3 regions of the Gluconacetobacter entanii genome follow, and region 3 is predicted to be linked to each of the others. Evidence: riboswitches for the same ligand, from Rfam matches in the RefSeq annotation. Region 3 holds a riboswitch; each other region holds the start of a gene.
The links. A riboswitch is a leader RNA that binds a small molecule or an ion and turns the genes downstream of it on or off. The one in region 3 is predicted to bind fluoride.

Region 1: linked by a shared signal. The riboswitch ahead of HNH97_RS06345 (voltage-gated chloride channel family protein) and the one ahead of HNH97_RS16260 (histidine phosphatase family protein) in region 3 are both predicted to bind fluoride.
Region 2: linked by a shared signal. The riboswitch ahead of crcB (fluoride efflux transporter CrcB) and the one ahead of HNH97_RS16260 (histidine phosphatase family protein) in region 3 are both predicted to bind fluoride.

What each region holds. Positions count from the first base shown of each region.
Region 1 is NZ_JABJWD010000034.1:44-3,275, forward strand. Features, by position in the region: gene HNH97_RS06345 (voltage-gated chloride channel family protein) at 51-1,388, opposite strand; fluoride riboswitch at 1,524-1,607, opposite strand; gene HNH97_RS06350 (M20 family metallopeptidase) at 1,901-3,232, shown strand, end outside.
Region 2 is NZ_JABJWD010000107.1:8,674-11,905, forward strand. Features, by position in the region: gene tetH (thiosulfate dehydrogenase) at 1-118, opposite strand, end outside; gene HNH97_RS18035 (hypothetical protein) at 231-1,076, opposite strand; gene HNH97_RS15695 (EamA family transporter) at 1,051-1,488, opposite strand; gene crcB (fluoride efflux transporter CrcB) at 1,508-1,942, opposite strand; fluoride riboswitch at 2,023-2,088, opposite strand; fluoride riboswitch at 2,266-2,326, shown strand; gene HNH97_RS15705 (universal stress protein) at 2,399-3,208, shown strand.
Region 3 is NZ_JABJWD010000117.1:31,451-34,682, reverse strand. Features, by position in the region: gene HNH97_RS16265 (thiamine pyrophosphate-requiring protein) at 1-1,141, shown strand, start outside; fluoride riboswitch at 1,424-1,487, shown strand; gene HNH97_RS16260 (histidine phosphatase family protein) at 1,517-2,170, shown strand; gene HNH97_RS16255 (DUF211 domain-containing protein) at 2,216-2,512, shown strand; gene HNH97_RS16250 (hypothetical protein) at 2,509-3,066, shown strand; gene crcB (fluoride efflux transporter CrcB) at 3,114-3,232, opposite strand, start outside.

The sequences.
Region 1 (3,232 bases), on a different contig from region 3:
CGCCGCAATCATCAATTCGCGTTAATTCCCAACAGACCCTGGAAAAATACTCACCATTTATCCCAAACGGTCCTGGCCTGACGCAGGGGCATGTCGGGCACGATCATGGGGTGGGCATGTTTCGCGATCCCGACCCGCTGTGACAGGTAGATGCCCGAATGGCCCGAACATAGGTAGGCCACAAAGCAGCCTGTCGCGATATAGACGATATTGGTCGCCCCAAACAGTTCGATCCCCATGAAGGTGCAGGCCAATGGCGTATTGGCGGCACCCGCAAAAACCGCGACAAACCCGACACTGGCCAGCAGGTCCACAGGCACGCCCAGAAGCCCGGACAGCGTATTGCCCAGTCCCGCGCCGATAAAGAACAGGGGGGTGACCTCTCCGCCCTTGTATCCCGTCGCCAGTACGACGACCGTGAACAGCAGTTTGTACAGCCAACTCCACGTATAATCGCCGGTGTGAAAGAAATTCACGATCGAGGCCCCGTCCTGCGTCGCCGCGACGACGCCAAGGCCCAGATAGTCACGCGACCCCACAAGATAGACCAGCGCGATGGTTGCGACGCCCCCGATGGCCGGACGCAGCCATGCAACAGGGCAGGCGCGGCGGATCACGGGGGCCAGGCGATGAACGGATTCGGCAAACAGCAGGCTGGCAAGTCCGAAGCAGACCGCCGCAAGCCCGACCTTGGCCAGCAGGACAGGGGCCATATGGAAAACGCTGCCGCCCCAGTCGGGAGCACCGGCGAACGATACGCGATAGGATGTGTGGTGGATGCCCCAACCATGGCAGGCCCAGTCGGCAAAAATGGAGGAAAACGCGGCAGGCAGCAGTGGCCTGTAATTGATCCGCCCGATGCTCAGGACCTCAAGCGCGAAGATCGCGCCGGCAATGGGGGTGCCGAACACGGCCCCGAAACCCGCGGCTATGCCCGATGTCAGGATAATCCGCACGGCATGCGGATCAAGCCGGAACAGGTGGCCAAAGCCTGATGCAATACTGCCGCCGATCTGTACCGCCGTGCCTTCGCGGCCGACGGAGGCCCCGAACAGGTGGCTGATGACGGTTGATACCAGGACAAGGGGCGCCATGCGCAGGGGAACACCGCCCCCGGGTTCATGGATCTGGTCGATGATCAGGTTGTTGCCGCCTTCGGCACACCGTCCAAACGCGTGATAGGCCAACCCGACCGCGACACCGGCCAGTGGCAGCAGCCATAACAGGCCGGGATAGGCGATCCGGCAGGCTGTAACCTGATCCAGAAGCCAAAGAAATATCGCACATAATGTACCAATGCAGGCCGACATCGGCACGAGGATGCAGCCCCATTTCAGAATGACGCGCATGTTCGCGACCGATGTCGCGATAAGCCGGGAAAGGGTCATGGATGGAAATGCCTGTACGGAATTGGAAATGGTGCCCTGGCTGCGGGGACAATGCCCCGGCAGGCATGTGGTGACGGATGGTTGTGGGGTATGGCGCATGACGTCTGTACGGATTCCTCCCTCTGCTGCCATGATGGCGAGGTAGGAATCATCAGCCCGGCGGGCGGTTTGGCATCCTGCGAGCAGGAAAGCCGGGCAGAGTCCATTGCCGGACGGCAGGATGCGTTTTCCCCCGTGGGGAAGTCAAGCCGTGCCGGCGTGGCCTGCGTGCCGGAACGGATGTCGATCATCCGACTGGCTCGCAGGGTATGGAATGTATAATGTCGCGTCTTCTGGCCCGGTCTGCCGATGTGTGTCGTGGTGACCTTGGGATCAGGACGCGGATTTCACGATGGTTCTTCCGGCGGGGTGGGAACTCCATGGCCTGCCGTATGGCCCGTTGTCGGGCGTCGATATGTGATGCCGGCGTGGAATGCATATGAAACCAGCCGTGTGCGGTGGGAGGGAAGAACATGAAAAATGCCGATGAAATCTGGGTCGGTGTGGATGCCCTTGGCGCGGCGTTCTGCGATTTTGCCGACCGCATATGGGATACGCCCGAACTGGCCTATGACGAGTACCGCTCTGTCGAGACGCAGCGCGACATGCTTGAACGCAATGGCTTTCGCATCACGCGCAACCTTGCGGGAATTCCCACCTCCGTCATGGGGGAGGCAGGCGCAGGCGGTCCGGTCATCGCCTTCCTTGGCGAATTCGATGCGCTGCCGGGACTGAGCCAGCAGGCCGGGGTGGCGTGTTCCAGCCCCCTTGAGGAGACGCAGAACGGCCATGCCTGCGGGCACAACCTGCTGGGTGGTGGCGCGATGCTGGCGGCCACGGCGCTGAAGAACTGGATGGCGGAGAAGGGAATTCCCGGGACGGTGCGCTATTATGGCTGCCCGGCGGAGGAAGGGGGCGCGGCCAAGACCTTCATGGTGCGTGACGGCGTGTTCGATGATGTCGATATCGCGCTGTCATGGCATCCCGGGTCGATCGTGGGGCCGTTCTATCCGGCGTCACTGGCCAATACCCGGATCGACTTCACGTTCCATGGACGGGCGTCGCATGCGGCCGCGGCGCCGCATCTGGGCCGTTCCGCCCTTGATGCGGCGGAACTGATGAATATTGGCGCCAATTACCTGCGCGAACACATGCCATCGACCGCACGGCTGCATTATGCCTATATCGATGCGGGGGGACAGGCGCCCAACGTGGTGCAGTCACGGGTGACGATCCGCTATCTCGTGCGTGCCGATGACCTGCGGCAGTTGCGTGAACTGGTCGAACGGGTGCGTGCGATTGCGCAGGGTGCGACACTGATGACCGAAACGACGGTGGAGGAAGCGGTCGTCAGCGCGGTTTCCAACCTGATGGGCAATACGCCGCTGGAAGATACGCTGTGTGCCAACCTGACCCGGCTTGGGCCGCCGTCCTATGCACAGGCGGATTATGACTTCGCGCGGGAGATCCAGAAAACCCTCAGCCCGCAGGACATCCGTGCGGCCTATCTGGCGGCCGGGGTGCCCCCGCGCGATGATACGCCGCTGTGCCAGATGATCGCGCCACGTGAATTCGTGCCGCCGCCCTTTGGCTCCACCGATGTGGGGGATGTAAGCTGGGCGGTGCCTACGGTGCAGGCATGGGGGGCTACATGCGCCATCGGCACGCAGCTTCATTCATGGCAGATGACGGCGCAGGGCAAGAGCGGCATTGCGCATAAAGGCATGATCCATATGGCCAAGGTGCTGGCCGCGACGGCGCGTGATGTCCTGCAGAGCCCGACGCTGCTGGAACGTGTGAAGGCG
Region 2 (3,232 bases), on a different contig from region 3:
AAGATCGTGCTGCCAAGGCAGTGGAAGTGGTGGCGATCGTGGCGCCGGCGGTGGCCGCCATCAGGCCCAGCAGGGCATGGCGACGGTCGGCGCGAAGGTTTGAAGTCATGTCGTTCATAGTCGGTCTCCTTTGGAGAGCCTGATCATGCGCTTCTCTTGATCACCTGAACCAACTCATTTGAAAGCACGAAACGTTCGATTTTCTTGATCGCTCGTCGATGTGACTTCGGTCATAGCCCCTGAAAGATCACCCCGGAGGTCCATTTCAGGCCGATGAAAACCCGCACAGCTCCACGATCGCTGGCGACACCGCCCCCGAGACCACCGCTTATTGTTACTGCCGGCTCCAGAATATGGTTAAAGCCGATATCAACGAAGCTCGACAGGCGTCGTTGCCTGGTTTGCTGCTGACGCACCACATCGGCGACCAGCGCAGTTCGAGGCCCTATCAGATGCGAGCTGACCATCCCGACCATCCATCGTTTCGGCCGCTCGTCAGGCCGAACCCTGAAGGATCGCGTCCAGGCGATTTCTATGCCGACCCTGGGCGCTTGCCTGGAACGGCCAAGCGATTTCGTCGCAACGAACTGGACGCTGTCGCGTGGTCCCTGATGGCCGCCCCCATAAGGCTCCTGGCGGATGAGCGATATGAGCATGGCCGGAACGTAGCGCCCCTGCTGGCGGAAGTTCCATTCCACTTCCGCGCCCGCCAGATTGCCATGAACACTTGACGCGTCGCCGAACTGACGCACGGGCGCAAAGCTCAGTTCGATCCGGCCGGGCAGCCCCAGCTTGATGGCCGGACCACCCCGCGCGCTGTAGCGCCCGTCGCCGGCTATACTCACGCGCTCGGCCGTTTGCAGCGCGACATGTCCTGACGGCGTGACAAAGGCGTCCTTGAGCCTGACGGGTAAATTAGCGCTCAGACCCTGGGGATCGCCCTGCGCGTGCACCGGACCCGTCAGGCACCAGGCAAACACGGCGCACAGGCACGCCCCCACAAACTCATTGGCCCTGTTGCGCAACAATGCGGCGTTATGGCCGCGGTGCCTAGCCCACGGCAACGAGAACAGCACCGAGGGCGATCAGGACAACCCCGCCCCAGCCTTTGGCGGACATATGTTCGCCCAAGACCAGGACGCCGAAAATCGCCACGAAAACGACACTCAGCTTGTCGACAGGCGCCACGCGCGCCGCATCGCCCAGCTTCAACGCGCGAAAATAGCATAGCCATGATGCTCCCGTGGCGAGACCCGACAGCACGAGGAAGAGGACCGTCCGCCCACCGATGGGGTCTAGCGCGCGCAGCTTGCCGGTGAGGGCAAGCAACGTTCCCAGCACGACGACGATGACGATCGTGCGCACGAAAGTTGCGATATCAGAATCAACCCCCTGAACGCCGAGCTTGGCGAGGATTGCCGTCATTGCCGCAAAGGCGGCTGATAACAGAGCCCATACCAACCAAGGGGGCACACCTGAGCCATTCATGATCATGATGCCCTATCGGTTAGGCGTCTTCTTCGGTTGCGGTCTGGGCGATGCGGATGGCGCCCGTGTTGAACCCGTCGGCCGTGATATGGCCCAGCGCCACGGCACCGATGCAGAGAATGACCGACGCAGCCACGTTCACGGACGCCCGCCCCCAGGCATCGTTACGGATCAGGTCGAGCGTCTGCAGGCTGAAGGATGAGAACGTCGTATAGCCGCCGCAGAGCCCGATCATCACGAAAAGACGCATGTTTTCCGACACCGGATAGCGCCCGTCCGCAAGGGTCAACGTGCCGAAGAAACCGATCACGAACGAGCCGAGCGCGTTGATGGGGAGGATCGTGCCCCATGGGATGAAGCGGCTGATCGGCATGGCCGCGACGGAAACCAGGTAACGCGCCAACGTGCCGAGAGCGCCTCCGACCATGACGATAAGACAGGTTGTAAACGACATGCCATTCCCTTTCTGCGCGAGTTCGGACGGAACCCGCTGTTTCGGGCGGCGAAATGCAGACGCACTCCCACCGCCATTGTGTCGCGGTAGGAGCCATCAGCCCTTGCGAGGGCGGTTGAAGGGGGAGCTCCATCCCCTTGTCGGGAGAGTTAACATAAAGCGGTCGCAGTGCGCTACTTCAGGGTGCCGCCGTCGGGGCATGGTTAATCCCGAGAAGAGCCGTTTCCTGTATTTGTGACCTGCCAGCCCTCCTTTTTTGTTGCTCGCCCTCACTGCCGGGCGCACATAATCCCGATGACGCGCGAACAGCAGAATTTCGTCGTCCTGGACAAGGGGATGGGGTTCCCCTGAAACCGCCGCAAGGCTGATGACTCCTCTGTGCCGCAATCGGTACGAGGAGACATGTGCGCCTCTCTTCGTCCCGAAGGTCGTTTATCTTTGGAGTGGAGATCTATCATGCACATACTGGCCATTCTCGATCGGCCTGGGCCGGCGCTCCAGACCCTTCGCACCGTCGATAGCCTCATGGTGCGTTTGCAAGATTGCAAGGTGACGATCCTGCATCCGCGGCAGGAGACCAATCCGGACTTCCAGTCTGAGGACGAAGGCATCGAGACGCAGAGCGAACACGCCGAGTTCGAAAAGCGCGAACAGAATTTGAGTGGTACCTTGCGCGACATCGCCGAGCGATGGATGACGACGCTCGCGGACACGGGCTCAGCACAATGGCTCCAGGCGATAGGCGACGTTCGCAGTATCGTCGCCGAACAAAGCCGGAAAGCCGATCTCGTGGTCGTCGGCAGACACATGCCAAGCGACCCCGACCGGACCAGAAAGACTCTCATGGCAGCACTTTTCGATGCCAACGCCGCCGTATTAATCGCTCCTGAGCAGGCGCCCCGGACGATCGGCGTTCGTCCCGTCATTCTGTGGGAGCCGTCCCGGGCGTTGGATGCCGCACTATCGGCGGCATGGAAGTTGCTGCTGACTGCCGAACACGTGACCTTCCTGATCGGAGCGCTCCCTGATGAATGTATGCCTGATCCTGCCCGGCGGTTGATGGATGCCGGCATCAGTGTCGGTATCGACCGTTTTCGGATTGATGACGGTGAAGGGATCGCGCTTCGCGATCATGCACTGCGCGCAAATGCGGATATTCTCGTTATGGGCGCCTATACGCATCCGCGTTTCTTCGAAAGGCTTTTCGGAGGCGTGACCGAGGACATTCTTGCCCACGAGATGCTGCCATTGTTGATCCATCACTGAACATCGATGCCGATGCCGCGCTTG
Region 3 (3,232 bases):
CGCAGGTGCGCTGGAGGCAACGGACCAGTTGCTCCAGATCGCGGAAATCCTTGGGGCGGGGATTGCCAAGGCGCTGCTGGGCAAGGCCGCCGTACCTGATGAACTCCCCTTCGTTACCGGTTCGATCGGCCTGCTGGGCACGAAGCCGTCATGGGTCATGATGAAGGAATGCGACACGTTCCTGATGGTGGGATCATCATTTCCCTATAGCGAGTTCCTGCCAAGGCCGGGGCAGGCGCGTGGCGTGCAGATCGACATAAACGGCGCCAACCTGTCCCTGCGTTACCCGATGGAGGTCAACCTGCAGGGCGATAGTGCTGCGACCTTGCGCGCCCTGATCCCGCTGCTTCATCACAACAGTGACCGCTCATGGCGCGCCCATATCGAAAAGGAAGTGGCCCAGTGGTGGAAAGTGCTGGAAGCCCGCGCCATGACCGGTGCCCAGCCGCTTAACCCGCAACGCGTATTCTGGGAACTGTCACCCCGCCTGCCGGAAAATGCCATCATCACCGCTGATTCCGGCTCCGTCGCCAACTGGTATGCGCGTGACCTGAAAATGCGGCGTGGCATGAAGGCATCACTTTCAGGTGGTCTGGCCTCCCTCGGGGCGGGGACGCCTTATGCCATGGCGGCCAAGATGGCCTATCCCGAACGCACGGTCATTGCCTGCATGGGCGACGGGGCCATGCAGATGAACGGCCTGAATGTCATGATCACGATTTCCAAATACTGGAAGCAGTGGTCCAATCCCCGGCTGATCGTACTTGTGCTGAATAACCAGGACCTCAATCAGGTCACGTGGGAGGAGCGCATCCAGCTTGGCAGGGGCAAGACGGAATCAACCCAGTCCATTCCGGATTTTCCCTATCATCGCTATGCCGAACTGCTGGGGCTGAAGGGGATTTATGTTGATGACCCCGCACACGTCGCCACCGCATGGGAAGAAGCCCTGGGCGCCGACCGCCCTGTCATTCTTGAAGCCCGCACCGACCCCAACGTGCCGCCATTGCCGCCGCATATCACCCTGCAGCAGGCCAAGGCCTTCCTGACATCGCTCCCCACGGAACCGGAGCGGGCCAGTGTCATACTGGGTTCGGCAAAGGAAATGCTGGCGTCCCTGCTGCCAGCAGGAAAATCGTAAGGCGCCCGGGTTTACAGATCGACGGAAGGTGACGGCGCACTGGCATGCGATGCGGTGGTATGGGACCTGAAGGCAAGATGGCTGGACCTGCCGCTGGCGATCCTGCCGGGCGCGGGATCAGGCATGGAACCTGTCACCACGGGTAACTGACCGATTGCCGTAATTGGACCGGACAGAACAGGTAACGGAAATCAGGCGTTGGGAACACGTTAAATTGCGAGGAGACTTCAATACCTCATGTATATTGTCTTGACGGAAGAAGCAGACGTTCTCTATTACTTTGGAATACAGGGAGATGGGGTTCCTCCTTATAACCGCCATTTTGGCTGATGACTCCTGGCATAACGCGTGAAGCGCAAGCCGGAGGTATATCCAATGACAGCCCTTGTTTTTCCGCCAGCATTATCACCGCATGGTGCATCACGTCTGGTTCTGGTCCGCCATGGCGAGGTACCGGGCATCAAACCGCCCAGTTTCCGGGGGACGCAGGATCTTCCCCTGACGGATCGCGGCCGGGAGCAGGCCGCCCTGACAGCGCATTACCTGTCTGCGGCGCCTGATGTCAAAGTCGTTGCGTCCAGTCCCCTGTCACGCTGTGTCGAGACTGCCAGGGCCATTGCCGATCATCATGGTGAGAGTGTCTTCCCCATGACTGGCTTGACGGATTTCAATTATGGCGACTGGCAGGGGCACTCCCACAAGGATATCGCTGCGGCATATCCTCAGGATTACGACGCATGGATGCAGACACCTGATCTCGCGCGCATCCCCAATGGTGACACGCTTGAAACTGTTGCCCGACGTGCCGTAGAGGCTGCGAATGAAGCCCTTGCGCAGGCAGAAAACGGAACGGCCGTCATCGTAACACATGACAGCGTCATCAGGACATTGATACTCGCTATCTTACGCCTTCCCCTGCGCAATTACTGGAAATTTACGTCAGATCCCTGCGGTGTCAGCATCTTTACGCCGCGCTACGGCGAATGGTCCGTGGAACGTATCAACGAAAGTATCCACACCCGTAAGTAATTCTCCGGTTTTCCTGAATATCCCTGGACACGGAAAGGGTCTGCCATGGACGGGCAACTGAATGTGCGGCGGGTTCTCCTTGATGTTGACCTGTCCATGCGCGGCCCAACGCTGACTGCCGTTGCCGCGGCGATCCAGTCATCCCCCGGTGTGGCGGCCTGCAGCATTACCGTGACCGAAATCGACACGGAAACCATCGGAACGGATGTTACGATCGAGGGGGAGAACATGGATTACGAAAGTATTGTGGAGGCAATCGAAAAAACAGGGGCCGTGGTCCACAGTCTTGATCACCTTGCCACGGGCGACAGGCTTATCGAAAGCGTGCCACGACGCCGATGAGATCCGGCCAGCCCCTGCGATGGTTCCATGAAGTCGAGAACCGGCTTGATATCGTAGCGGGAACCGTGGACGGCATCCTGAATGCCCTGACGCTGGCATCACGCAGTTTCCTCGGTCATGGGCACGTCATAACGTACACGCTGGCATTTCGGGTGGGGATGGCCGCGGGTCTGACGACGCTGTTCGTATTTTTTGTTGCCCACTATGCACAGGAACGAACCGCACTTGTCGGTATTGAAAGGGAACTGAACCTGCGTCCAAGCAGGCATATGTCTGCCACGGCTTTGGGGCGGAAAGCGCTCGTCAATTCCGCGCTCGGTGCGGTGCTTGCGGCCGTCTGTGGACTGGCGGGGTCAATGACACCGCTTCTTCTGGCCATGATACTTCCCGGTCCTTCATGGCTGGGCCTTCTGGCGACGCTCGCGCTGCTGGCGCTTATGGGCGTCGCCCTGGCCGGAACGGTTCATGGGTCCCGTGCTGCGTGGGGCATGGCCCTGTTCGTGGGGGGCGGCGTGCTGGCCTATATCGGCCTTGAACTTGGTCTTGTTCAGTAAAACCGCCCCGGATTGCCGTCGTGGATATCCGGGCAGAAAGGGGACGTTTATTTCCGCGGAAGATCTGAATCATGCATGGGGGAGGCGTGGATGCTGGCAGAATGTCCGTTGACAGCTTCGGCGGATACATAGCCGAGGGCCGTGGCACCAAGGCACAGCACCACAG